Regions from separate parts of the Pseudomonas sp. CDFA 610 genome, predicted to be linked through region 2. Evidence: predicted binding sites of a transcription regulator. Region 2 holds the regulator's gene; each other region holds the start of a gene.
What was found. Region 2 encodes sigma-54, which starts transcription at its own class of promoters, with help from an activator protein. Its sites were predicted from a motif close to ANTGGCATNNANNTTGCTNT; they were not measured.
Positions count from the first base shown of each region.

Region 1 (7,198 bases), on a different contig from region 2:
AAGAGTGGCCAGGACGTTACGAGAACCACCTGCATCTCGATGTTCGCCCAGGTAAACGCCTTGCCAGGTGCCCAGCGCCAGTCGCCCTGCCGTAACCGGCAACAGCAACTGGCAGCCCAGCAGACTGGACTTGAAGTGCGCGGGCAAGTCATCAGGCCCTTCATCGTTATGTTCATGTCCGGCCACGCCCTGGGGCACCAGCCGGTTGAAAAAACGTTCGAAGTCACGACGTACCGCCGGATCGGCATTCTCGTTGACGGTCAACGAGGCCGAGGTATGTTGCAGCCACAAGTGCAGCAGACCGACTCGACAATCCCGCAGCTGAGGCAAGCCTGCCAGTATCTCGTCAGTAACCAGATGGAACCCGCGAGGCCTGGCCCGCAAGGTAATTCCGGATTGATGCCACATACCGTTCTCCGCACCTTCGGCGCGCATTCTAACTCGCCTGAGAAAAAAGCAAAGCGCGCAATAAACCGGCTTCCCTGCAAGTTAACGAAGACTGTCGTGACAACGTTACAAGCACTGCGCCATGCTGCCGAAATCATTGACGCGGGCACATCAGTGACAGCAGAAATTCGCGGTTTATCCGCAAACGTCAGACAAAAAAATGCCCGGCAAACCGGGCATTCTTTTTTTCAGCGCAGCGGCTTTTACAAGTTGTAGCCACGCTCGTTGTGTTGCGCAAGGTCCAGACCGACAGACTCTTCTTCTTCGGTGACACGCAGACCCATCACCGCGTCCAGCACCTTGAGGATGATGAAGGTCACGATGGCCGTGTAAACGACAGTGAACGCGACACCTTTGAACTGAATCCAGACCTGAGCGCCGATGTCGGTCACAGTGCCGAAGCCGCCCAGTGCAGGCGCTGCGAAAACGCCGGTCAGGATCGCGCCGACGATACCGCCGATACCGTGCACGCCAAATGCGTCCAGGGAGTCGTCGTAGCCGAGTTTGCGTTTCAGGCTGGTGGCGCAGAAGAAGCAGATCACGCCTGCCGCCAGACCGATGATCAGTGCGCCCATCGGGCCGACAGTGCCGGCTGCTGGCGTAATAGCCACCAGACCTGCAACCACACCCGAGGCGATGCCCAGAGCGCTTGGCTTGCCGTGGGTCAGCCACTCAGCGAACATCCAGCCCAATGCAGCAGCGGCGGTCGCGATCTGAGTGACCAGCATCGCCATGCCCGCAGTGCCGTTGGCAGCTGCAGCAGAACCTGCGTTGAAGCCGAACCAGCCTACCCACAGCATTGCTGCGCCGATCAGGGTGTAACCCAGATTGTGCGGAGCCATCGGGGTGGTAGGGAAGCCTTTACGCTTGCCCAGTACCAGACAGGCGACCAGACCGGCTACACCGGCGTTGATGTGCACAACGGTGCCGCCAGCGAAGTCCAGAACGCCCCAGTCCCACATCAGGCCACCGACGCCGCCCCAGACCATGTGGGCGATTGGCGCGTAGACCAGGGTGAACCAGATGCCCATGAAGATCAGCATCGCGGAGAACTTCATGCGTTCTGCGAAGGCACCCACGATCAGGGCAGGTGTGATGATTGCAAAGGTCATCTGGAAGGTGACGAACACCGCCTCAGGGAACAATGCCGCAGCGCCGGTAATGCTCGATGGCGTGATACCCGCCAGGAACGCTTTACCCATGCCGCCGAAGAAGGAATTGAAGTTGACGACGCCGGCTTCCATACCGGTGGTGTCAAACGCGATGCTGTAGCCGTAAACAACCCACAGGATGCTGATCAGGCCGGTGATGGCAAAACACTGCATCATCACGGACAGGATGTTTTTCGAACGAACCATGCCGCCGTAGAACAGGGCGAGGCCGGGGATGGTCATGAACAGGACCAGAGCGGTCGCCGTCAACATCCAGGCCGTGTCGCCGGAATTGAGCACGGGCTCGGCCACCGGGTCAGCCGCCAGGGCCAGACCAGGTACTGCAAGGGACAACAGGGCTCCTAGCCCTGCGAATTGACGCAGAGTCATATTGTTTTCTCCTGGGGCGTTGGGGTTTGGCGGCTTAAATTGCGTCGGTATCGGTTTCGCCGGTACGGATGCGGATGGCCTGTTCCAGATTGACCACGAAAATCTTGCCGTCACCGATCTTGCCGGTGTTGGCGGCCTTGGTTATGGCCTCGATGACGCGATCCAGATCCTTGTCATCGATGGCAACATCGATCTTCACTTTTGGAAGGAAGTCGACAACGTATTCAGCACCGCGGTACAGCTCAGTGTGACCCTTCTGACGCCCGAAGCCTTTGACTTCAGTGACGGTGATGCCCTGCACGCCGATTTCCGACAACGACTCGCGGACGTCATCCAGTTTGAACGGCTTGATGATGGCAGTGACTAGCTTCATGAAAACTTTCTCCCGAATTGGTGGACTTGCCCCAGGAAAACAAACCCGACTCAAGTCTAAGCGCAGTGTCTGGCTTTGTAACGCGTCGGTCGCCTGATCGGGCCAGACCAACGCCAGAAAACCGCTTCTGACGAAACACTTCCCCGCTCCGCCTGCCGCACTGCATTCGTCACAGCGACTGCATCAGTGCATGGGTCACAAGCCTCTAAGCAGAAAGCTTGCCATCTCACGAATATTCATCAAATACAGGTCCTTGGGCCGCCTTGATGCTGTCCAGACCCGGCATAGCGAATAAGAACGCACAAACGTGGTGCATACGTGCACGCCTGACTGCTCCATAAGCGCGCACTCCCGCCCCTGTCAAATGACTATAGATACTGCGTGCTACACTGCCGTGCATCTGATTCAGGAAAACCATCATGCTCGCGCCCAAAGCTTTCCTCGACGCCCTCAGCGGCCACGCATCGCGCCTGTTCAACGGCGAAACCCCCGTGCCTCGCAGCGAATTCGAAACCCAGTTCAAGGCCCTGCTGCAAAGCGGCTTCAGCAAACTGGATCTGGTCAGCCGCGAAGAGTTCGACAGCCAAATGGCCGTCCTCGCCCGCACCCGCGCCCGCCTGGAAGCGCTGGAGGCCAGGATGGCCGAGCTTGAAGAGAAAATAGGGCCGGTTGAAAAGGCTGAGTGATTCACCCGCCTCACGCAGGTGCTGGCTGATCGCCAAACTGCCGCGCCTGCCTTATATCGCGTGAGGGCGGCGCCCCGAAACGCCGGGCGTACTCGCGACTGAACTGCGAAACACTTTCATAGCCGACCCGCAATCCTGCCGTATTCGCGTCAAGCCGCTCGGTGAGCATCAGGCTACGGGCGGCATGCAGGCGCAGCGTCTTCTGATACTGCAACGGACTGGTGCCGGTGAGTTGCCGAAAATTGTGGTGCAAGGTCGAACTGGCCATACCTGCCATCTGCGCAAGGTCGGCAATCCGCAAGGGCTCGGCGTAGTTGCGCTTGAGCCAGTCGATGGCTCGCACAATACCTCGCGAGCGATACCCTTCTCTGACGATCCAGCGCAGCCAGTAGCCCGCATCGCTCAGCAACAGCCGAAGACACACTTCCCGCTTGATCAAATCCGCCATGAGCGCAATTTCCTGCGGCCGATCCAGCAAGGCGACAAGACGGCCGAACACATCGATCAGCTCATCCGATGCTTCTCCCGCAGCGTAACAACGCGTCGGGATACGGCTGTCGACCTCCGGCACGCTTTGAACAATGTCGTGGAGCAACGCCATATCGAGCTTCAGGACGATCGAGAAATAGGGATGTTCGGCGCTGGCACGTATTACCTTGGCCGTGGTGGGAATATCAATGGATGTCACGAAAAAGCTGCCCGGCTCGGACACCACTTCCTCAGTCCCGAAAACCGTGTGTTTGGTGCCCTGGACGATCAACGCCACGCAGGGTTCGTAGACGCAGTAATCCGGCAGGCCCGGCGCCTCCATACGATAGAAAGTCAGGCCCTTGATCACGCTGGGGCAGACCTCCTTACCTGCGGTTATTGCCGTCAGCCGCTCAGTGAGCCGCCTCAGTCCCTCGCCTTCCCGCTCGAAACCGGGTGCAGAAAACGTCAAGGATGGGTTCATGAAGACGACTCTGCGAAGACGAAAACCGCAGTGTGCGCAGAACACGTCATCCGCTCAAGTGCCTCGGCAGGATTGTGCAAAAAGACAATCGGATTGTGATCACGTTGCCCAAAAGCTCTCATCTATCTTGAAGATCTTTCTTATTCCCAAAACCCCTCAAGCAAGGAGCCTGCAATGGATCGACGCGACTTTCTCAGGCTCTCGGCGAGCAGTGCGCTGGCAGCGACAATCCTGCCGATGGCTGCCCAAGCGCAGACATTGAGCAGTGCACCACCCGGCGAGCGCGGCAGCGTACTTCCGACCAAAGGAAAAGTGACGCGTTCTGCCCTGCCGACAAACCCGGCCCAGCACACGCTTCGCTACATGACACCTTACCGACTCGGTATGGGCGGCACGCAGATCGGTAATATCTTCGCCCCCATCAGCGACGAACAGGCCGCAGCCGTTTTGCAGTCGGCCTGGGATTCGGGGGTGCGTCTGTTCGATACATCGCCTTTCTATGGCTTCGGCCTTAGCGAATACCGTCTTGGGCGTTTCCTGCACAACCGAAACCCTGATGATTACGTGATATCCACCAAAGTCGGACGCTTGCTCAAGGCAGCAGGAAAACCTGTCGGCGACAGTTCGATCTGGACCTCTCCGGCGCCTTTCGAGTACCGCTATGACTACACCGCCGAAGGCGCCAGACGTTCTGTAGAGGACAGCCTGCAACGGCTCGGACTCGCACGGCTGGACGTGGTTTACATTCACGATCTCTCGCCAGACAACACCGAACTGCAAGGCGGATGGGAAGCGGCCTACGAGATTGCTCGTACGGGCGCCATGCGCGAGTTGGAGAAGATGCGCGACGAGGGTCTGATCAAGGCATGGGGCTTCGGCATCAATCGGCCCGATGCCGCCGTCCGCGCCGTGGAAAGCGACGATCCGACGCCGGACATCGTCCTGCTGGCGTGCCAATACTCAATCATCGATCACGACCAGGCGCTCAAGCGAACGCTGCCCGCGTTGGCAAAAAAAGGCACCAGCGTCGTGGTCGGCACACCACTCAATGACGGTTTCCTCGGTGGCGGCAAGCGCTTCAACTTCTCACCCGAATTACCGAGCTTTGCCGTCGAACGACGAGCCAAACTGGCGGCCATCGCAGCACGTCACGGCATCGACATGCGCACCGCTGCCCTGCAGTTTGCTGCCGCCCACCCACTGGTTTCAGCCATCATCCCCGGCTCCCGCGTACCGGGACAAATCGCCAGCAATGCCCAGTCCATGAAAGTCGCCATCCCGGCAGAGTTCTGGTCCGAGGCCAAACGTGAACGGGTGATCGCTGAAAACGCGCCGGTTCCCGCCTGACAGCACCGAGCACCAGCAACACATCAAGCCAGCTCAGATCAATGCGCGCCTGGTATCACCTGCCAAGACGCGCTTTCCTGGCACTTTCATGACGACGAATCACAACTGCATCGACGAACTTCGCACGGCGCCTACGGACAACCTGTTTCATCTATCTTGTGAAGGATTACACTTGCCCGTCATTCAAAGGCACGTGTCGGGCTTTGGATTACGTAATAAGTCCTGACATTCAAACTGCCTTTGGAGCCCGGATTCGATGAACCTCAAATCCATCGAAGGAACGGAATCCCTTTTACTGGCAACGGAAGTAAGCATGACATCCCGACCATTCATTTGCCGTAGCCTCACCGCGGCAGCACTTTCGCTTTGCATCGTCCCCCCCACATTCGCCGAGGGCCTGACACTCCACTCCGGCAAGTACGAGCAACTGATGCTGGCTGTGACGCCAGAAGGTCAGATCGAAGGGTTCTATTCAGAAGAACGCGGCGTAGGCACCAACTTCAGTTGCGCCTTTTACCTGCAAGGCAAGACTGAAGCCGGAAAGGCCAGCGCTGTATCCACCTGGCTGGATGAGGTGTATCCGGGAACCGTAGAACCCTCGATTGGCGGTGTGGTTCTGACGATCGAAAAAGGCCAGCAACATCCAGGCTGTATGAACGTGCTCATACCGGACATCTCGACAGGACTCGACCTGAGCAAGACCGAGAGCAAGAAGTGGATCAGCCTGGTCACCATTGCAGCCGACAAGGCCTGGCTGCAGAAAACACCGGAAGCCCATTCCACCCATGGCGCCTATATCGTCGAAGATGATGTGGTTGGCGTATTGGCATTCAAGAATGGGGCAGCGAAAGTCGAGTTCATCAACGACAAGGGGCGATCATTCACGGGCTGGATCGGCCAGGATCAATATGCTCGGGTGAAGGTGCCTGGGGGCTGAAACGGCCTCGGACGCTGCCTACACCTTTATCGGATGGGTCTCCAGACACTTCGCAAAGAGGGCTGACAGCCCCAATTCGATCAACCGTCTAACCTCCTTCCCAGCTGAATACCCAGCTACCGGATTTGGCGATCTGGCTAGGAGGCATACCGTTGACCATAGAAAGCAGGCATATTTACGCCTGTGTTTTGTTATGGCAGCTGTATGCGGGAGACCTTAGGGTCTGCCGGTGTCTCCTACCGGTTCGCCAACCTGCATGCAGCTGTCACCTTATTCGTTTGGCGACGGGAAGTGGCAGCTCCGAACTAGGAGAAGCTTTCTTTGAATACCAGCACAAATACGCCCCACATCCCCACCCTCTTCACCCGCCACAAAGCCCACCTGCACGCCATTCGCCTGCAAGACCAGACCTGGTTCTGCGCCCGCGATCTGGGCATTCTAATGGGGATGTTTCTCGACGAGTTCCGGGCACGCAAGCTCGCGCCCGATCAGCGCAAGACCTTGTGGCTGGAGCGTTATGGCAAAGCGCAGGAAACGTTGATGGTGAGTGAGTCGGGCGCTTACGCCTTGCTGGTCTACCATCATGCTCCGCATAACGGCCCGTTGCGTGAGTGGCTGGAGCATCACGTTGTGTCGACCTTGCGCGACATGCAGCAGACACGTGAATCGCAGCGTCCTACGCTGGGCTTGCTGCAGTGGCCGGGCATGTCGTTGAGTTTGCTGAACTGGCAGGACGAGTCATGGATTCGCGTGCGGGACATGCCGGAGATTCTGTTGGAGCAATCGCGCCAAGGCGGTGGAAAGACGGCTTCGTGGTGGCGGCGGCTGCGGGCGTTCTGACGCGGTGCTGAGCTCAACAGCAATTACGCACGTTGAGCTCACGCCTTCAGCCTGTCCGTAGCCCTCATTAACACC
Region 1 covers NZ_JAGTPM010000005.1:310,034-317,231, reverse strand. Annotated here, with positions in the region: gene KDX39_RS11490 (secondary thiamine-phosphate synthase enzyme YjbQ) at 1-408, opposite strand, end outside; gene KDX39_RS11485 (ammonium transporter) at 651-1,988, opposite strand; gene glnK (P-II family nitrogen regulator) at 2,023-2,361, opposite strand; gene KDX39_RS11475 (accessory factor UbiK family protein) at 2,781-3,047, shown strand; gene KDX39_RS11470 (AraC family transcriptional regulator) at 3,058-3,999, opposite strand; gene KDX39_RS11465 (aldo/keto reductase) at 4,363-5,346, shown strand; gene KDX39_RS11460 (hypothetical protein) at 5,660-6,283, shown strand; gene KDX39_RS11455 (BRO-N domain-containing protein) at 6,605-7,123, shown strand.
Region 1: a site for sigma-54 is predicted at 2,568-2,587, ahead of glnK (P-II family nitrogen regulator). Genes of this name have one in related genera too.

Region 2 (7,198 bases):
TGGTGGTGACCCACGAAATCATCCCCGAATCACGTCTCAATGGACACAACAGGATCGCCAGTCTGGGGCTGATTGCAGGGTTCTGTCTGATGATGGTGATGGATACAGCGCTGGTCTGACAATTGAGTGGGGCGTGTAAGAAGTGTCTTACTCGCCTTCGTCAAACTTGTTGTTGATCAGCTCGACCAGGCCATCCAGTGCTTCCTGCTCATCTTCACCTTCAGTCGAAAGATGAATTTCGGTGCCTTTGCCAGCGGCCAGCATCATCACGGCCATGATGCTTTTGCCGTCGACCATGCTCTCCGGCGAGCGGCCAACTCTTATCTGGCAAGCGTGTTTGCCTGCGACCCCTACGAACTTGGCGGCTGCGCGGGCATGCAGGCCCAGTTTGTTGATGATGGTGATTTGACGAGCGGGCATCGCAGAGGTGTTCCTTTCAGCTGAGGTCGCGGTGGCGAACCTGAACGTTCTTGAGTGATGGTTGCAGAACCTGCCCCAGCCGCTCTGTCAGATAGACAGACCGGTGATGCCCGCCTGTGCAGCCAATGGCAATGGTCACATAGGACCGATTGCTTGCAGCGAAACGAGGCAGCCATTTAGTGAGGTAGGAAGAGATGTCCTGGAACATTTCTTCAACGTCGGGCTGTGCCGCCAGATAATCGATGACAGGTTGTTCGAGTCCCGAATGATCGCGCAGCTCAGGCTTCCAGTACGGATTGGGCAGGCAGCGCACATCAAAGACCAGGTCTGCATCGACCGGCATGCCGCGCTTGAAACCGAACGACTCGATCAGAAACGCAGTGCCTGGTTCCGGCTTGTTCAACAGACGCAGCTTGAGCGTGTCGCGCAGTTGGTAAAGATTGAGGTGAGTGGTGTTGATCTTGAGGTCGGCCAGATCGATGATCGGCCCCAGCAGCGCGCTCTCGTCACGTATGGCCTCGGCCAGCGAGCGGTCCGATGTACTCAGCGGATGGCGCCGGCGGGTCTCGGAAAAGCGCTTCAGCAGGGTGGCTTCGTCGGCATCCAGATACAACACATCGCACTGGATATTGCGCGCACGTACCTCGTCGAGCATGGCCGGGAAGCGGGTCAGGTGACTGGGCAGGTTGCGGGCATCGATGGAAACCGCCAGCAGCGGTTCGGCCAGTTCGGTGTTGATCAAGGCTCGTTCGGCAAGCTCCGGAAGCAATCCGGCAGGCAGGTTGTCGACACAGTAGAAGCCGCTGTCTTCCAGTACATCGAGCGCCGTGCTCTTGCCCGAGCCGGAGCGGCCACTCACGATGATCATGCGCATGGTCAGTTGCCGTTCTGCACGTCTAGCACCACTTGATAGAGCGCTTCATTGGTCTTGGCGCTGCGCAGGCGTGTCCGGACATCCTTGGAATCAAGCATGCTGGCGATCTGGCGCAGCAGTTCCAGATGCTTGTCTGTGGCAGCCTCCGGGACCAGCAGCACGAACAGCAGATCGACAGGCGCGCCGTCGATGGCATCGAAGTCTACGGAATCGTTGAGATGAATGACGGCACTGACAGGTTCGCCACAGGTGGCAAGACGGCAGTGAGGGATGGCAATACCGTTGCCGAAACCGGTGGAGCCAAGTTTTTCACGGGCGACGAGCGCCTTGAATACTGTTTCCCAATCAAGCCCCGGTACTTCGCGGCCAATCAGTCGGGCAATATGTTCGAGTACGCTTTTCTTGCTGCCGCCCGGCACGTTCACTTCGGAACGGCCGGGGGTCAGGATTTCTTCAAGTCGGATCATGTGTGGTGAGCGTCAGCGAGCGTTTGCACCCTTGAGGATGCTTTGCTGCTTTTCCTTATGCTTGAGCAATTGTCTGTCGAGCTTGTCAGTGAGCAGGTCGATGGCCGCGTACATGTCGTCATGTTCAGCATTGGCAACTACCTCTCCACCGTGGATATGCAGCGTGGCTTCGATCTTCTGTTTCAGTTTCTCGACCGCCATCGTGACCTGCACGTTTGTAATCTTGTCAAAATGCCCTTCGAGTTTCTTGAGCTTTAGCTCAACGTATTCACGGAGTGGCTTGGTCACTTCCAGTTGGTGTCCACTGATGTTGACTTGCATACAGCTTCTCCTTTGCCAGTGCATAAAGAGGCAGGCGTAATGCCTGCCACTGGAACGCTGTGGCTCGGCCTGCATCACATCAGTCGCTTGCGCTCGCTGGACGGTGCAATCCCAAGAGATTCGCGGTATTTGGCAACTGTGCGACGGGCTACTTGAATGCCTTGTGCCTCCAGTAAACCAGCGATCTTGCTATCACTCAACGGCTTTTTCTGATTTTCCGCCGCAACCAGTTTTTTGATGATTGCGCGAATTGCCGTGGATGAGCACTCGCCGCCTTCTGAGGTGCTGACGTGACTGGAGAAGAAGTATTTCAGCTCGTAAATACCGCGTGGCGTGTGCATGAACTTCTGCGTGGTAACGCGGGAAATCGTTGATTCATGCATGCCCACCGCCTCGGCGATATCGTGCAATACCAGCGGCTTCATGGCCTCATCGCCATACTCCAGAAAGCCGCGCTGATGCTCGACGATCTGAGTGGCGACCTTCATCAGCGTTTCGTTGCGGCTTTGCAGGCTCTTGATGAACCAGCGGGCTTCCTGCAACTGATTGCGCATGAAGGTGTTGTCGGCGCTGGTGTCTGCACGGCGTACGAAGCCTGCATACTGCGGATTGACTCGCAGGCGCGGTACCGATTCCTGGTTCAGCTCGACCAGCCAGCGTTCGTTGTCCTTGCGCACGATGACATCTGGAATGACGTACTCGGCTTCGGTGGATTCGATCTGCGAGCCTGGGCGCGGATTCAGGCTCTGCACCAGTTCGATAACCTGACGAAGTTCGTCTTCCTTGATTTTCATGCGACGCATGAGCTGGCCGTAGTCACGGCTGCCCAGCAGGTCGATGTAATCGGTAACCAGGCGCTGCGCTTCGCTCAGCCAGGGCGTCTTTGCCGGTAGCTGGCGCAGTTGCAGCAGCAGGCATTCGCTCAGAGTGCGCGCACCGATGCCGGCCGGTTCGAATTGCTGGATGCGGTGCAGGACGGCTTCGATCTCATCAAGCTCGATATCCAGCTCGGGATCGAAGGACTCGAGAATCTCTTCAAGAGTCTCGTCGAGATAGCCTTGATTGTTGATGCAGTCGATCAGCGTGACGGCGACTAGGCGATCCTTGTCGGACATCGGAGCAACATTGAGCTGCCAGAGCAGGTGGCTTTGCAGGCTTTCTCCGACGGATGTACGGGTGGTGAAGTCCCACTCATCATCGTCATTGCTGGGCAGGCTGCTGGCGCTGGTCTGGTAGATGTCTTCCCAGGCCGTATCGACAGGCAGCTCATTGGGAATGCGCTCGTTCCATTCGCCTTCCTCGAGGTTATCTACGGTAGGCGCAGATTCCTGATAGGTCGGTTCCTGAACATCGGGATTGGGCTTTTGTTCGATGTTGTCCGCCATCGGGTCGGAGTTATCGAAGTCGTCGCCTTCCTCCTGGCGTTCCAGCATGGGGTTCGATTCCAGCGCCTCCTGGATCTCCTGCTGGAGGTCCAGTGTGGATAGCTGGAGTAAGCGGATTGCCTGTTGCAGCTGCGGTGTCATCGTCAGCTGCTGGCCCATTCTCAAGACTAGCGATGGTTTCATGGCAGGGGCTAAACACCTTATTCGCCGGCGCTCACGCGCCATCCACTACAGGCGCCGAAACGCCAACTTAAGCAAATTATATGCCTGAAAGCACGGCGTTTGCCTAGAGCGTTACGAGAAATAATGTCTTGTCAATAAGCCGCATCGATATTGGCGGCCTTGAAGGGCCGGATGCGGCTTTTTCAAAGGCGGCTTTTACAGGCGGAATTCGTGACCCAGATAGACTTCTTTAACCAACTGGTTTGCCAGAATGGTTTGCGAGTCGCCTTCTGCGATCAGTTGTCCGTCATTGACGATATAAGCTGTTTCACAGATATCCAGCGTTTCGCGAACGTTGTGGTCGGTGATCAGCACGCCAATGCCCTTGGCCTTGAGGTGATGAATGATCTGCTTGATGTCGCCTACCGAAATAGGGTCCACGCCTGCGAAGGGTTCGTCCAGAAGGATGAACTTGGGTGCTGTCGCCAGGGCGCGTGCAATCTCCACACGGCGACGTTCGCCGCCCGAAAGGCTCATGCCGAGGTTGTCGCGGATATGCGTGATGTGGAATTCCTGGAGGAGGCCTTCCAGTTCCTTGCGTCGGGCAGCGGTGTCGAGTTCCTTGCGGGTCTCGAGGATAGCCATGATGTTGTCGGCCACCGACAGCTTGCGGAAGATCGAGGCTTCCTGCGGCAGATAACCGATGCCTGCACGAGCACGACCATGCATGGGTTGATGGCTGACGTCCAGGTCGTCGATCAGTACACGGCCCTGATCAGCCTGTACCAGTCCGACAATCATGTAGAAGCAGGTGGTCTTGCCGGCACCGTTGGGGCCCAGCAGGCCGACAATCTGGCCGCTTTCGATGGAAATGCTCACATCGCGCACGACCTGACGGCTTTTGTAGCTTTTAGCCAGATGCTGGGCTTTAAGCGTCGCCATTACTGGGCCTTCTGCGGTTGATCGGTTTTCTTTTTCGGCTGGATAACCATGTCGATTCGTGGGCGTGGCGTGGTCACTTTAGCGCCACCGTTGGCACGGCCTGCACTGACGACCTGCCTGACCGTGTCGTAGACGATCTTCTCGCCTTCGGACGTGTTGCCGTCGTTGACAACCTTGGCCTTGTCGATCAGGACGATACGGTCCTGAGCGGCGTAATACTGAATGGTGACGGCGTACGCCTGCACGATCGGTTTGTCGACCGCCGGCTTTTGCTCGTAGTAGGCCAGGTTGCCGACAGACGTGAAGATATCCACTTCGCCCTGAGCGTTGCGCGTGATGGTCACCGTATTGCCGGTGATCTTCATCGAACCTTGCGTGATGATGACGTTGCCCTTGTAGGTGGCAACGCCCTTCTTGTCATCAAGCTGCGCATCATCGGACTGAATGTGGATCGGCTGATCGCGGTCAGTTGGCAGGGACCAGGCGCTCGCGCTTCCCAGTGCTGCGCCCAGGCCGAGCAAAAAAGGAAGAGTTTTAACGAGCCTCATACTGTCCTCTGACGTTGGACAGCAGGTCCATCCTGCTGTCTTTCAAATATGCTTTCATTCCCTTGGCCGTAGTGACACCGCCAGCAGCGTCGATTCTAACGTCTTGGTCGGTCTGCGCATATTGCTTCTGTGGGAATACGGTCATGCGACTACTGGTGATGATAGTCGTACGTTGTTTTTCGTCGGTGCGCGCAACGCGAACCGAATCGATCAATTCCACCTGCTCGCCTCCAGGGGAGACCTCGCCCTGCTTGCTCTGCACATGCCAGGGGAACTCGGTGCCGCGGTACATCTGCAGATCAGGTGTGGTCAGCAGGGTCACGTCAGTGGCCTTGACATGCTCTACCTTGTCAGCCGTCATTTCGTATTGGAGGCCACCGTCCGGCAAGTACTGATGGGTGTGCGTATTGACCGCATAGTAATCAATGGCGGTCTCGTCGACCGGGCTCACTGGCTGGTCCATGAAGCTTTCCGGGTTGATGTTCCAGTAGCCTACGGCACCGAACAACAATACCAGCACTCCGAAAAACATCAGTTTTCGAATTTTCTTGCTGAACATAAATGGCTTCTATAGATAGGCGGAGTTGGCCGCTTCAAGGTTGCCTTGCGCGCTCAGGATCAGTTCGCAAAATTCGCGTGCAGCCCCTTCGCCGCCGCACGCTTGTGTAATGCCGTGAGCGTGTTGGCGGACAAAACCGGCCGCATTGGCAACCGCCATGCCCAGACCGACGCGTCGTATGACCGGCAAGTCTGGCAGATCATCGCCCAGATAGGCGACCTGTTCGTAACTCAGGTTCAATTCGGCCAGCAGTTGGTCCAGTACCACCAATTTGTCTTCGCGCCCCTGATAAAGGTGCTCGATGCCCAGATTCTTTGCCCGGCGCTCAACCACGGGTGTTTTTCTGCCACTGATAATGGCCGTGGTCACACCGGAGGCTATCAGCATTTTGATGCCTTGGCCGTCGAGTGTGTTGAATGTCTTGAATTCACTGCCGTCTTCAAGAAAGTACAGTCGACCGTCCGTCAGTACGCCGTCGACGTCGAAGACCGCCAGTTTGATGGCTTTGCCGCGTTGCATCAGTTCGCTGTTCGCTGCCTGGGTCTGCATTTACATCACTCCTGCGCGCAGGAGATCCTGCAGGTTGAATGCCCCGACCGGGTGATCGTTTTCGTCAACAACGACCAGGGCGCTGATCTTGTTATCTTCCATTATTTTCAGCGCTTCTGCAGCGAGCATGTCCGCATTCACCGTTTTGCCGTGAATCGTCATGACTTCGTCTATGGTGGTTTCACGTATGTCGAATGGACGATCCAGTGTGCGTCGCAGATCTCCATCAGTGAAGATGCCTGCCAGTGTACCGTCGGTTTCCAGCACAGCCGTCATGCCAAGACCCTTGCGGGTCATTTCCAGAAGCGCATCGCGCAACGGGATGCCACGCTTGACTGTAGGCAGTGCATCTCCCGAGTGCATCACATGCTCGACCTTGAGCAGCAAGCGTCGACCCAATGCGCCGCCCGGATGAGAAAAGGCGAAATCTTCGGCGGTAAAACCCCGGGCTTCAAGCAGTGCAACGGCCAGCGCATCACCCATCACAAGGGCGGCGGTGGTGGATGAGGTGGGTGCCAGATTCAGAGGGCATGCCTCATGCAGTACGCTGACATTCAGATTTACGTCAGCGGCCTTGGCAAGCGTCGAGTCAGGGTTACCGGTCAAGCTGATCATTCGGATACCCAAACGCTTGATCAAGGGCAGCAGGGTGACGATCTCGCTGGTCGTCCCTGAGTTGGAGAGGCTCAGGATTATGTCGTCCCGGGTAATCATGCCCATGTCGCCGTGGCTGGCTTCAGCCGGGTGAACAAAGAACGAAGTCGTCCCGGTGCTCGCCAGTGTGGCGGCAATCTTATTGCCAATGTGCCCTGATTTACCCATTCCAACGACGACAACGCGGCCTTTGCTGGAGAGAATCATTTCACAGGCATGCACAAAATCTGCATCAAGGCGTGCAAGCAGGCTTTCAATTGCTTCCATTTCTAGGCGAATGGTGCGTTGCGCGGATTGAATCAGGTCACTGGATTGGT
Region 2 covers NZ_JAGTPM010000011.1:170,155-177,352, forward strand. Annotated here, with positions in the region: gene KDX39_RS20990 (ZIP family metal transporter) at 1-119, shown strand, start outside; gene KDX39_RS20995 (HPr family phosphocarrier protein) at 148-420, opposite strand; gene rapZ (RNase adapter RapZ) at 437-1,294, opposite strand; gene ptsN (PTS IIA-like nitrogen regulatory protein PtsN) at 1,297-1,761, opposite strand; gene hpf (ribosome hibernation-promoting factor, HPF/YfiA family) at 1,774-2,082, opposite strand; gene KDX39_RS21015 (RNA polymerase factor sigma-54) at 2,157-3,650, opposite strand; gene lptB (LPS export ABC transporter ATP-binding protein) at 3,846-4,571, opposite strand; gene lptA (lipopolysaccharide transport periplasmic protein LptA) at 4,571-5,119, opposite strand; gene lptC (LPS export ABC transporter periplasmic protein LptC) at 5,106-5,678, opposite strand; gene KDX39_RS21035 (KdsC family phosphatase) at 5,688-6,227, opposite strand; gene KDX39_RS21040 (KpsF/GutQ family sugar-phosphate isomerase) at 6,228-7,198, opposite strand, start outside.

Region 3 (7,198 bases), on a different contig from region 2:
CTTGCGAACGGCTTCGTTGCGCGAATCCAGCAGCGAGTTGGGCGTGGTATTGCCCGCCGAGGCCTGGGTAATCTGCTTGTTCAGACCGGCGATCTGCTTGGTCAGCTCGTTGGCCTGAAGCGTGAAGGTATTGAGCTGCGCGTTGACGTTGTCGTTCTGCGACGTCAGCTGTGCAGCCACCGAGTTGAAACGTCCGCTGACCGAAGTGGCCTGGGTCAGAAACGCCGAACGGCTTGATGCCTGCGTGGCGCTGCTGGCGACGCTCTGCAACTTGGTAAAGAAATCTGTCAGTTGCGCAGCCACGCCGGTCGTGCTGTCGGACAGCAACTGATCGGTCTTGGTCGCCTGCCCGGAGTAAGCCGTGGCATCGGCCTTGAGCGCTGTACTGGATTGCAATTGGCTGTCGAGGTAGCTGTTGTAGATGCGACGCACGTCGGACAGCGTGGTGCCGGTGCCGATGTAGCCGACCCCCAGACCAATGTTGATCTGTGCCGATGCCGTGGTCATCACCTGCTGACGCGAGTAACCGTCGGTATCCACGTTGGCCGTGTTGTTACCGATGGTGTTGATCGCGGCACTGCTGGCATTGATACCTGAGAGCCCAATTGAAATCAGCGACATGATTAAAACCTTATAAAGTCGTGGAAGAGCCCGTTGCAGCGGCGTACGTCTGGTAACTCTTCATCTGCTTCGCAATCTGCGAAATCTTGCTGGCATAGTCCGGATCTGTTGCGTAACCGGCCTTCTGCAATTCTTTTACAAACTGTTCCGGCTTATCGGCCGAATTGACCACTTCTTTATATCGATTGTTGTTCTGCAGCAGACTGACCAGGTCGTGGAAGCTGTCGGCGTATGAGGTATAGGAACGGAAGTCTGCCGTCTCCTTGACCATCTTGCCGTCGCGGAACTCGCTGGTGATCGCACGCGCTTCCGGCCCTTTCCAGCTGCCGGCCGCCTTGATGCCAAACAGGTTGTGACTGCTGCTGCCATCCTGCTGACGCATGATGGATTTGCCCCAGCCGGTTTCCAGTGCAGCCTGCGCCACCAACATGACTGGATCGACGCCAATACGCGCAGCGGCTTCCTTGGCGAGCGGCAACATGGTTTCCACGAACTGGTCAGCATTGCTGAACGCTCGTTTGGCCGGGGCCAAAGGTGGCTGGGCCATGGTGCGCACGTACTCCGGCGCAGGCGCCAGATTGGGGTCCAGAGTCCAGTCGCCGTTCTTGCCGCTGGCATTGGCCACGGCGCGTGAAGGCATCGGACTGTTGGCAACGTTGGTTGCGGCGGTGGCCGACGGCACGATGCCCGCCAGCAATCTGTCAGTCAGTCTGGTCGGCAGCGACAGACGACGGGCGTTGAGCAGCGCCATGTCATTGCGACCTTCACCGGACGCCGAAGCGGCCGCAGCCGCCTGATCGGCAGCCACCGAACGCGTGGCCCACAGCGGACGCTGATAGACGCTGGTCGCCAGTCCGGTCTTGGCAGACGCTGCCGGGTCAGCAGCTGTCGCCGCCTGGTCAGTCGGCGCTGCGTGTTGAATGCCTTTGTCTTTCGACAACTGACGCATCAGCACGTCCTGCAGGCCAATGCCGTTACCACGGGTGGACAGCGTCACAGCCAATTGCTGGTCATACATGTCCTGATACTGCCGCGTCGCCGCGGTGTTCATCGGGTTGTCCTTGGCCAGCACTTCGTTGGCCGAACGCATGGCCTTGAGCATCTGGCTGACGAACAGCGACTCGAACTCCTGGGCGACTTTTTTCTGGTTCGCCACACTGTCCTTGTCGCCATGCTTCAGCGCTGCCAGACGATTGACGTCGGTATAGGCACCCGAGTCGACCGGCGTGGAAATTCCACCCTTGATGTCCATGTACGCGCCCTCAGATCACGATCAGGTCGGCTTGCAACGCGCCGGCCTGCTTCAAGGCTTCGAGGATGGCCATCAGGTCACCAGGCGCAGCGCCCACCTGATTGACCGCACGGACGATTTCGTCAAGCGTGGTGCCCGGACCGAACTTGAACATCGGGTGCAGTTCCTGCTGGGCATTGACCCGCGAGCGAGGGACTACAGCCGTCTGGCCACCGGACAACGCGCCCGGCTGGCTGACAATAGGGTCTTCAGTGATGGTCACGGTCAGGCTGCCGTGAGTCACGGCGGCTGGCGATACCTTCACGTTCTGACCGATCACGATGGTACCGGTCCGCGAATTGATGATGACCTTGGCCGCAGTCTGGCCCGGATCGACTTCGAGGTTTTCCAGAATCGACAGGTAATCGACACGCTGGCCCGGATCCAGAGGTGCGGTCACGCGAACCGAGCCGCCATCCAGCGCCTGGGCAACGCCAGGGCCGAGCAGGTCGTTGATCTTGTCGACGATGCGCTTGGCGGTGGTGAAGTCGGAACGGTTGAGGTTCAGGGTCAGCGTGTTGCCCTGATTGAAGCCGCTCGGCACCGAACGCTCGACCGACGCACCGCCAGGGATACGACCCGACGAAGGGACGTTCACAGTAATCTTGGAGCCGTCACGACCTTCCGCATCGAAACCACCCACCACCAGATTGCCCTGAGCGATGGCGTACACATTGCCGTCGACACCTTTCATCGGCGTCATCAACAAGGCACCGCCACGCAGGCTCTTGGAGTTACCGATCGAGGAAACGGTAATGTCGACTGTCTGGCCCGGCTTGGCGAACGCTGGCAGGTCGGCATAGACCGCCACCGCTGCAACGTTTTTCAACTGCACGGTACCGGAACCGGCCGGCACCTTGATGCCGAACTGCGACAACATATTGTTGAAGGTCTGCAGCGTGAACGGGGTCTGAGTGGTCTGGTCGCCCGTACCGTTGAGGCCCACTACCAGACCGTAACCGATCAACTGGTTGGCACGCACGCCGGAGATGCTCGCGATGTCTTTCAGACGTTCGGCGTGTGCACCGAACGCTGTGGTCAACAACAGGGTCGCGGCTATGAGTTGCTTGAGCTTGATCATGTCTATCCCGCTATCAGAAAGGGAACAACGGGCTGAGGAAGAACCGGTCGAACCAGCCTGGTTGGCTGGAATCGGCGAAGGCGCCTGTCCCCGAATAGGTGATGCGTGCATCGGCAATGCGTGTGGACGAAACCGTGTTATCGGTCGCGATGTCATCGGCGCGAACCAGACCGGCAATGCGCACCAGCTCGTCACCAGTGTTGAGCGTCATCCACTTCTCGCCACGTACCGCCAGAATGCCGTTGGGCAGCACGTCGGCCACGGTCACGGTCACAGAACCGGTGAGGCTGTTGCTCTGGGCAGCCTGACCGCTGCCGTCAGTGGCCCGCGATCCGTTGTAACCGGCGCTCAGGCTCAGATCATTGCCGCCAATGGGGTTGTTGGTGGTCAGGCCCGAGCCGAACAACGAGGTCAATCCGATGCTGTTGGTGCTGTCTTTTTTCAATGCCGAACTGGCCGCCTTGCTCGCCGCCATACGCTCCGAGAGCGTGATGGTGATGATGTCGCCCACACGGAACGCCTTGCGGTCGCCGTAAAGGTTCTGCTCGAAGCCTGCCTGATAGATCGCACCGTTGTTGGCCGCAGCCGACATCGGTGTGCGCGGCAACACCGGCGCGTAATAAGGGTCATTGGGCTTGGCGGACGGCGCCACGCAGCCCGACAGCAAAGCGATCCCGCACAATGAAGCGATCAACACTGAAAAACGCGGAACAACACTTAGGTGCTTCATGACACTTGAAACCTCGCGGTGTAACAGACGCTTATCAGGCGCCGCATCGGATTGAGCTTGAGCAACAGGTACATCAGGGTGTTACAGGTTCTGAGTCAGGTTCTGCAGCATCTGGTCGGCGGTCGAGATCACTTTGGAGTTCATCTCGTAGGCGCGCTGGGTCGTGATCATGTTGACCAGTTCCTCAACGGTGCTCACGTTGGAGTTTTCCAGGGTGTTCTGCAGGGTCGGACCCAGGCCGTTCAAACCGGGCGTGCCGATCTGCGGCGCGCCGCTGGAGCCGGTTTCCAGATACAGGTTGCCGCCGATGGCCTGCAGGCCGGCCGGGTTGATGAAGTCGGCGGTCTGGATGTTGCCGATGATCTGCGGCGTCGCGGTCGCGCCTGCCAGGGTCACCGAAACAGTACCGTCCTGACCGACCGTGAAGGTCTGGGCATTCTGCGGAACCACAATTGCAGGCTCGAGGGCGTAACCGTTGGCGGTCACGATCTGGCCGTTGGCGTCCAGGTGGAAGGTACCGTCGCGGCTGTAGGCCACGGTGCCGTCCGGCTGAGTCACCTGAAAGAAACCACGGCCGTTGACGGCCAGGTCCAGCGGGTTATTGGTGGTCTGCAGGCTGCCGGCAGTGAAGTTCTTCTGCGTGCCGACGATGCGTACACCGGTACCCAGCTGCAGGCCGGAAGGCAGTTCGCTGTCCTGAGTGGACTGGGCGCCTGGCTGACGTTTGATCTGATAGAGCAGGTCCTGAAACTCGGCACGATCGCTCTTGAAACCTGTGGTCGACACGTTCGCCAGGTTGTTGGAGATCGTGGTCAGGTTGGTGTCCTGAGCGGCAAGGCCGGTTTTGGCGACATATAGTGCAGGTAGCATGTGGATTCTCCTCGAGCGCCGGTTTGTCGGCGCAAGCTGTCAATAGTTAGCCAAGTTGCAAGACGCGAGCCATCGACTGGTCGTCTTCTTCGGCGGTCTTCATCATCTTGACGTGCAGCTCGAACTGACGAGCCAGGGCCAGTACCGAGGTCATCTCCTCGACGGCGTTCACGTTGCTCGCCTGCAGGAAACCGGACTCGACCTGAACGTTGGCATCCACGTCGGCAGGCCGGCCGCTCTTGGTGTGGATCAGGCCATCGGGCCCCTTCTCCATCGTGTTCAGATCAGGGTTGACCAGCTTGATCCGGTCAACCTGCGCCATCACCTGAGGACTCTCACCAAGCGAACGAATACTGATGGTGCCGTCGGCACCGATTTCGATCTGCTGCTGGGGCGGCACGGCAATCGGACCGCCGTTGCCCATTACCGGCAAACCGCTGCCGTCGCGCAACACGCCCAGCGCATCAATGTTCATACCGGAACTGCGGGTATAGGCTTCGCCGCCATCGGGTGTCTGGACCGCAATCCAGCCGTTGCCCTTGATGGCGATGTCCAGCTCACGACCGGTCTCGACCATCGCGCCGCCGGAAAAGTCGGTGCCTGGACGCTCGCTCATGGCATAGGCGCGCGAAGGCATGACCTCGCCATACACGGGCATTGAGCGGGCCTGTTCCAGGTCGCGCATGAAGCCGTTGGTCGACACGTTTGCCAGGTTGTTGGCATGGGCCTTCTGCGCGATCGCGTTTTCAGATGCACCGCTCATTGCGACGTAAAGCAACTTGTCCACAGTCTTCCTCCTCCGACAGACGCTTGCCGCCTGTAGCTGTTCTGACAGGGAGAAAGCAATTTTCGAACCAACTCTGCACGCACGGCACAAATGCTTGATTTATCAGCAAAAACGGCCGCACTTCAGATGACATCTGGCAAACGGCTAACCGATAGCGGCGGCGGACTGCCGCCTGCCTGCCAGCACGGGCAACACACCGCCAAAAAAACTTCACTGGCCCCATGTCGCAGTAGACAGGCAGTGATAATCTTGCGCTTACTACCCTGCACCTCGGGAATCGACATGCCTGCTCGCACCTGGATTACCGGCATCGTCACCGCCAGCCTGACGACCCTCGCCCTGCTCGCCCAGGCCGCGCCCGCCCACTATTACAAGTGGCAGGGCGACAGCCGTATTGTCTGTGCCCAGACCAGTCCGGGGCCGGGCTGGACACGATTGAAAGGTCACTTCGTCAGATCCGATTGTTCGATCTGAGCAACCGACTGACAGACTGTTTCAGGGGTGGACACCGGAAAAACAAAAAGCCCCTTTCAAGGGGCTTTTCGTTCATTGCAGTACCGACTTATCACGTCATCTGAATGGTGGTCTGCATGATGGTGCTTTGCGTCGAGATGGTCTTCGCGTTCGCCTGATAGTTGCTCTGCGCCTTGATCAGATTGACCAGCTCCATGGTCAAGTCAACGTTGGACTCTTCCAGCGCCTGACCGGTGACGTAGCCCAGCGTGCCCGATTGTGGAGTACCGCTGACCGGAACGCCCGATGCGAAGGTTTCACGCCAGTTGGTGCCGCCCGCCTGCGCCAGACCCTGCACGTTGGCGAAGTTGGTCAGCGACGTCTGACCGATCACTTGCGACTTGCCGTTGGTGTAAGTGGCGAACAGGTTGCCGGTTGCATCCACGCTCATCGCGCTCAACTGACCGGTCGCGTAACCATCCTGATCCTGAGAGATCAGACCCGACACCGAAGCCGTCTGGGTGATGCCGGACATGTTCAGCTTGATCGTGGCCGCACCTGCGGCGCCGTTGGCCGCCCAGGTCGTGGTGGTGCCTGAACCGGTCTGCACGCCTGGCACCCAGTTGTTGACGTTGAAGGTGCCGTCAGTGTTGAACGTGATGTTCGCGCTGTTGGTAGGCACGGCGCCAGGCGCGGTCACGACCAGATTGCCAGCCGAGTTGAAGGTCAGGTCGTTCTTGTCGGCTGTGGTAGTGGCCGGGTTGGAAATGCTGCGGCCATCCATCAGCGAGTACATGGACCAGGTATTGGTGCCGGTCTTGACGAAATACTGGTCCAGAGTGTGTGCATTACCCTGAGAGTCGAACGTCGGCGTGCTGTACTTCATGTTGTAGCTTTTGGTGTCCGTAGCGTCGAACGTCGTGAGGCTCGGCAATGCAGTGGTCGAGTTCAGGTTGGCGACGTTGGTGATCGAACTGGTGGGCTTGGGCTCAAGGTTCGACGAGTCGACACGCAGATCGCTCAACGCACCGGTCACGACACTGCCATTGGCATCGACGTTGTAGCCCTGCAGCTTCATGCCGGCGCTGTTGACGACAAAACCTTCCTTGTCGGTGTGGAACGCACCGGCACGGGTATACAGCTTCTCGCCGTTATTGCTGAGCTGGAAGAAGCCGTTGCCGTTGATGGCAAGGTCAAGGCTGTTGGCGGTGCCCGTGGTCAGGTTGCCCTGAGAGAACTGCTGGGAAACCGCGGCGGTGGAAACACCGCTGCCCACGTTGGTCTGCCCGGAAGTACCACGAATCGATTGCGCGTACTGGTCAGCGAACTCCGCACGGGACGCCTTGAAGCCTGTGGTCGCTACGT
Region 3 covers NZ_JAGTPM010000006.1:28,876-36,073, reverse strand. Annotated here, with positions in the region: gene flgK (flagellar hook-associated protein FlgK) at 1-621, opposite strand, end outside; gene flgJ (flagellar assembly peptidoglycan hydrolase FlgJ) at 632-1,873, opposite strand; gene KDX39_RS12370 (flagellar basal body P-ring protein FlgI) at 1,884-2,993, opposite strand; gene flgH (flagellar basal body L-ring protein FlgH) at 3,007-3,723, opposite strand; gene flgG (flagellar basal-body rod protein FlgG) at 3,805-4,593, opposite strand; gene KDX39_RS12355 (flagellar basal body rod protein FlgF) at 4,640-5,380, opposite strand; gene KDX39_RS12350 (hypothetical protein) at 5,663-5,854, shown strand; gene flgE (flagellar hook protein FlgE) at 5,946-7,198, opposite strand, start outside.
Region 3: a site for sigma-54 is predicted at 5,433-5,452, ahead of KDX39_RS12355 (flagellar basal body rod protein FlgF). Genes of this name have one in related genera too.